DNA from 2 places in the Paenibacillus sp. FSL R5-0923 genome. Region 1 is predicted to be linked to the other one. Evidence: riboswitches for the same ligand, from Rfam matches in the RefSeq annotation. Region 1 holds a riboswitch; the other holds the start of a gene.
The links. A riboswitch is a leader RNA that binds a small molecule or an ion and turns the genes downstream of it on or off. The one in region 1 is predicted to bind cyclic di-AMP.
Positions count from the first base shown of each region.

Region 2: linked by a shared signal. The riboswitch ahead of MKX35_RS07930 (alpha/beta fold hydrolase) and the one ahead of MKX35_RS08380 (TrkH family potassium uptake protein) in region 1 are both predicted to bind cyclic di-AMP.

Region 1 is NZ_JBBPAT010000001.1:1,864,307-1,867,498, forward strand. It holds gene MKX35_RS08375 (CPBP family intramembrane glutamic endopeptidase) at 1-1,293, opposite strand, end outside; cyclic di-AMP (ydaO/yuaA leader) riboswitch at 1,608-1,789, shown strand; gene MKX35_RS08380 (TrkH family potassium uptake protein) at 1,924-3,192, shown strand, end outside.
Region 2 is NZ_JBBPAT010000001.1:1,753,017-1,756,208, forward strand. It holds gene MKX35_RS07920 (Nif3-like dinuclear metal center hexameric protein) at 58-852, shown strand; gene MKX35_RS07925 (hypothetical protein) at 937-1,110, shown strand; cyclic di-AMP (ydaO/yuaA leader) riboswitch at 1,332-1,516, shown strand; gene MKX35_RS07930 (alpha/beta fold hydrolase) at 1,605-2,432, shown strand; gene selD (selenide, water dikinase SelD) at 2,589-3,192, shown strand, end outside.

The DNA of each region.
Region 1 (3,192 bases):
CTCGGATAAACCAGCGAGCCATGCAACGATGGGCAGCAGCCAAGCATATCTCATGTTGTAAGGAGATTGAGTAGCGTCAGTAGTGGACCAGTTCTGCAAGGTAAGTGATAATACGATGAACATAAGGGTCTGCACCCCTAGCAGCACGAATGCCCAGACGTATCCAGCCCGGATACTATCCAGAACATATTTTCCATAGCCAGGCTCTTTAGCACGAGGCCATGGGTTCATTCCCTCTTCTTTTTTCCATAGGCCGTCCCCTCCAACTAAAGAAAAATAGAGCAGGGAGGACATTAGGAGGCTATATAAGGCATAAATGATGAACATTATGACGGAAGTTATCTGAGCCTCGAGTCCTTCGCCTGAGGATTCAGGGAGCATATTATAGGTGCTGATCATCATGATTACAAAATAAGCTGAGCTTAGGAATATTCCACGCTTAAAGGAGGTATGTTCTCTTCTAAGTATGCTGTAGATGAGTGCCAGAATTCCTAAAGCTAAAGTAGGCAAACCGTAGCCGAATAAAGTAAACTTTTCCGCGAGAGAGGTCTGGTCCTTTACATAGGAGGTATGCCAGGCTGGAGCGGTGAATCCTGCTTTAAAGCTGGATACCTGTTCGCCAGTGAAATCGAAATAATAGTGTAGTAAGGATTCGCCGATCTGAACGGAACGATCTGTATACACGAGCCCGTAGTTTCCCGTATTCGATTCAATTTGTAGCTTGGCGGGATTTACATCCCATTCCTGAAGCCAGGGACGGGCAAGATTTTCTTTTTGTGCAAGTGATAAGGTAGTACCCTTGTCCTCTTCTTTTGCACTGGTGGATACATTGTTTGGTAATCCGGTACCTGATCCTTCTGCACCTTGTGTGAAAGCGACAACTGCACCAGTATACATATTGAGGTCAACAGAGATCAGTGGCTCTTGTTCCGCTGAAGGACTAAGTGTTACACGAAAGATGTCAAAAGGATATCGTTGATCCAATTTCTTTTTTGTATAGTCCTCCAAAAGCTTCTCGCGGGACATATAACCATAAAAGGAAGAGTCCGTATCGTACAGTACATTCCACTGATCGGTTGGTGCTTTGGTGTAGTTCAGCTTTTGTTCTGCGAATGATATGGCTTTGTCGCGGGCTTCCGCCTTACTGATGACAGTAGTATCTTCCCCAGCAGGGCTATTTAGCACCGAGGGAGCAATCTGAAACATAATAAATAGAATAAGACCGATAATGCCCGAGATGATGAGCCTCATGGAGAGGGCACGTTGCTGTAATGGCTGGCCAACGGGATTCATGTAACGCCTCCTTGTAAACTGACAATGTTATGTTCCATTATAGTATTAGTGCCATGATAGTTACAAAAATCATCGTATATTCTTTTTATGGGTAATAGAGATATTATAGAATAGGTAGCTGAATATATACCATGAATTTAAGGTGATTATTTCTTCATTTTTCATGAAAATCGATGCAATTGCAGGGAAAACACGGAAAAGTGATGAGAAAAGGCACTCTTAGTGGTACATCCTCTCCAAACCGCATTTTTCATATGAATCACCATTAATAGTGTCTTTGTGATTTATCGAAATAACATATATAATTTGTATGCAATTGTATATAGCCGAATTTCAGGTGAAAACGGGGGAACCATAAGAAGTAATGAAAAGATGAGTATACGCCATAGGCGTTGTCTTTATTCATCAGGGGTGAATTTCGTTCTAGGAACGAATAGGGCAGCCTGCACAGTCCGAATCCGTCAGCTAACCTCGTAGGCTAATTTACTGCAGGAACCAAGGGTAGCATTGGTTTTCCAGTGCTTTTTTTGTTGGAATTCTTTAAATTTTGATAAGAGGGTGAGCGTAGTGGCTTCACAGTTTCGCAGGGTTTCTGAATCAAAGTTCCTGAAGCTCTCTCCGCCTCAGATTATGGTGCTTGGTTTTGCATCGATCATTCTGATTGGAGCCTTGCTGCTAATGCTTCCCATTTCGAGTACCAGTGGGAATGTTGTGAGTTTTATTGATGCGTTGTTTACTGCAACATCGGCCACCTGTGTGACAGGACTTGTGGTGCTGGACACCGGTACGACATTCACCATTTTTGGGAAAACCGTAATTATGGTGCTTATCCAGGTTGGTGGCTTAGGGTTTATGACAATGGCGACCTTATTTGCCATGATGATGAAACGCAAAATTTCCTTGCGGGACAGACTGATCCTTCAGGAAGCAATGAACCAAGGCTCTATGGAGGGGATTGTTCGACTGATCCGGAGAGTACTTATTTATTCCTTGGTCATCGAAGGCTGTGCAGCGGTGCTTCTGTCCATACGCTGGGCGTTTGATATGCCACTGGGAAAGGCCATTTATTTTGGAATATTTCATGCGGTGTCTATGTTTAATAATGCTGGATTTGATATTTTCGGGGATTTCCGGAGTTTAACCGATTATGTATATGACCCGCTAGTGAACATCGTGGTGATGTTTCTGATTGTCTCTGGCGGTATTGGTTTTATTGTCATGTCGGATCTGGTGGAGTTTCGTGTCAAACGTAAATTATCTTTGCATAGCAAAGTTGTACTCTCCACCACTGCAGGGCTTATTCTTATCGGCGCTTTGGTTATTTTTATATTTGAATTTACGAATCAGCGCACACTGGGGAATTTAAATTTCGGCGGCAAAATATTATCGGCATTCTTTCAGTCGGTATCGCCCCGAACCGCTGGCGCCAATACGGTGGATATTGCCGGACTGCGGCAAGCCTCACAGTTCTTTATGGTTATTCTTATGTTTATTGGTGCATCTCCAGGATCAACAGGTGGCGGGGTCAAGACTACAACCTTTACGATTATGATTGGTGCAGTAATCGCGATGCTGCGCGGACGTGAAGATGTTGTACTGTTCCGCTACCGATTGGCGCAGGAGCGTATCTATAAAGCGTTGACGCTAACATTACTCGCTTTGCTATTGGTCCTCACGGTGTCGATGTTACTGTCCACAACAGAGGATAGTAATTTCTTAGCGATATTATTTGAGACGACCTCAGCTTTTGCCACGGTGGGACTAACCATGGGGCTGACACCTGAACTGTCTATCTTCGGCAAGATTCTGATCTGTCTGACCATGTTTGCAGGTCGGCTAGGTCCATTAACATTAGTGTATGCGCTTGGACCTAAACAGGGTAAACCATTGTATAAGCAC
Region 2 (3,192 bases), 110 kb from region 1:
GGCGGGTTATTTATAAGTTGATAGATTAGTAGTATGGATCTCAAAGGGCGGATTAAAGTGAGCGTGACAATTAGAACGATTCTGGAAGATTTAATAGGAGCCATGGAACAGATAGATGGGACTGTGGATACTCTTAAGCCGGGGAATCCGGAAATGGTGATTACAGGTATGGTTACGGCATTTTGCGCTACGCAATATGTTGTGGAACGAGCGGTTGCTATGAACGCCAATTTGTTGATCACACATGAAGGTGTGTTTTACAGTCATCATGAGACGAGCAAGTGGTTAGAGGCTGACCCTGTGTCTCGCGCGAAACGGAGTTTGATTGAGCGTTCTGAACTGGCTATTTTTCGTTATCATGATTATTGGCATCGGCATCAACCGGATGGGATCATGGTGGGCTTGCTACGAGAGCTTGAATGGTCAGCCTATGTGGTTGAGCAGCAATCCACTGCTACAATCCTATCGATTCCAGCTATGACGGTAAGTGAAGCGGCTCTGTATATAAAAAGAAAGCTAGGCATCTCCTATGTACGTGCTGCCGGAGACCTATCCCAGACATGCAGACAAGTGGGGATATTAGTAGGTTACAGAGGAGGTGGGACGATGGCTATTCCTCTTTTTAATCAGCATAATCTTGATTTAATTATTGCTGGCGAGGGCCCCGAATGGGAAACTCCAGAATATGTGAGGGATGCTGTCCACCAAGGCAGATCAAAAGCACTGATTATGTTAGGACATGCGGAAAGTGAAGCTCCAGGAATGAAATATTTAGCTGAAGTTCTGGCACAGAAATACCCAATGATTCCCACTTATTTTATTGCTGAACAACCGGTCTATCAGCTGGTTTAATTCGTATAAACCGAAATGAAGAATAAATTTGCATATTATGGAGAAAATGATTGGAAACCAGGTCACTGAGAAAGGAGTGTTTCAATGGAAATTCCTTTGGAGGCTGATGAAGTGTTAAGTCGTATCAAAAAGCTTCAAACCGATGGAAGCTCGATCAGCAAAAAACAAGTGAAGCAAAGCGATCCTGATCTTATGAGAAGTGCGCTGTTCTTTTTTCCGAGCTGGGAGCATGCATTGAAAAACGCCGATCTGTTGTAGCCATATGATTGTATAACGAAGCCGAGTGGTTCAGGGATTGATCTCTGATGGCCGCTAGGCTTTTTTTAGATATATTGAGTAAACAAGAGTAAAAGAAAGAGAAAACGAAGTGTATGCTCAATATGAAATGAAAAGCATGGCTTTCAACATTATTTTGCCCACGGCTCAACTTTACAAGAAACCTTACACGGAGTATGATTCATCACATAACTGACAATTACATAAGAAGTCCGCTTAATTTCCGTTAAGGAAAGCGGGGGAACCAACAACTGGGAACCAGTGTAACAATCGGTACTAGTTATGGGGTGAATCCTGTTCCAGGTGCATAAATGCATCCATGCAGGTAGGGCAACTCTCACTGCCCGAATCCGACAGCTAACCTCGTAAGCGTATGGAGAGAGGATGAATGGCGTATTTGATGATGAATAGCCACAGAGAATCCCTCTGTGGTTTTTTGCTGCGTTAAAAAGCAGATATAGTTGTAGAACCTATCTATGAAAGAGGTGTTAACTTTGCCTATTGCTAAACTGAATGGAACTTCGCTCTATTACGAAATCAATGGAACAGGGACTCCGGTTGTGTTTATCCATGGACATGGATTAACACATAGTATGTTCAAGCCACAATTAGAGTATTTTTCTGATAAATATAAAGTGATTCTGTGTGATTTACGGGGGAATGGCAAATCAGGTGAATTACTGCAGGCCCCAAACGAGATTATTGAAACCCAATGTCTAGATATAATAATGCTATTAAATGATTTGGGTATTCGTGAGGCTGTTTTTGTTGGGAGTGCCTATGGGGGGCTTGTCGTTCAACATATTGCGAAACAATATCCAGAGCGAGTAAAAGCGATTGTTGTCGCGGATAGCTTTTGTAGAAGTCAGGCGTCAACGATAATTGGTAAAATCCAGCTTATGGCTGCTTATTGTAGTTGGTTAATGTATTACGCTCCAAGTGAGCTTGTACTGCCTTCGATTCGTATGATGTACCGGGAACGCTGGAATCTGGCTTATAACGAGATTAGAAGAGGACTTCTCGATAAACGTCCACGGGAATTGTATCGGCAAAGGCTGGCTACGAGCCATGTGGATTACACTAGATGCTTAAAGTCTTTTAAGCGTCCCGCCTTATGTATTGTAGGTGACTTTAGTGAATTTGGAGTTAATTGTATGAAGGATATGGTGTCTCAGCTGCCACATGCTCAGTTAGTGATCATCCCTAACGCATTAGATCCTAGTAATCTGTGTCAGCCGGAGAAATTTAATGCTATACTTCAGCGGTTTTTGGAGAAACAGCAGGAAACTCAGCAGATTAGTTGATCTTAGTGGTAAGTGAGAAATGAGGGGCGTCCCATAGCCGGGGAGTATGTACTGGCTACGGGGCGTTCTTCTGTATGTCTGTATTTTGTACAATGCTGTCTACTGATGTAAGATTAAAGATATTCGAGATTAACTATCTAAAGGAGCTGAGTCATGATGTCTCAAGCCGAAACCATAAAATTGACCTCATTATCTTCAAAAGGGGGCTGCGGCTGCAAAATCGGTCCCGCCGATCTCATGCAGGTTATTCGCAGTCTACCACCAACCGTTCCTAATCCGGATCTACTTGTAGGTCTGGATACCAGTGATGACGCTGGGGTATATCGATTAAGTGATGATCTGGCGTTAGTGCAAACTGTTGATTTTTTCACGCCGATCGTGGATGACCCTTATTCCTTTGGGCAAATTGCAGCAGCTAATGCGTTAAGTGATATTTATGCTATGGGCGGCAAGCCGCTTACAGTGCTTAATATTGTGGCCTTCCCTATTTCTGTTTTGGACAAAAGCATTCTCGGTGACATTTTGCGCGGTGCAGCAGATAAAGTGCAGGAAGCAGGAGCAACGCTTGTGGGCGGACATTCCATCGACGATAAAGAGCCTAAATTTGGATTGGCCGTTACGGGCCTTGTGCACCCGGACAAAGTAAGAACGAATGCAGGTGCGCAGGTAGGAGACAAGCTGATTTTGACTAAACCTATCGGTGTGGGCATCTTAACGACTTCTATTAAAAAGGATCAGCTATCCCCAGAAGAAACTACAC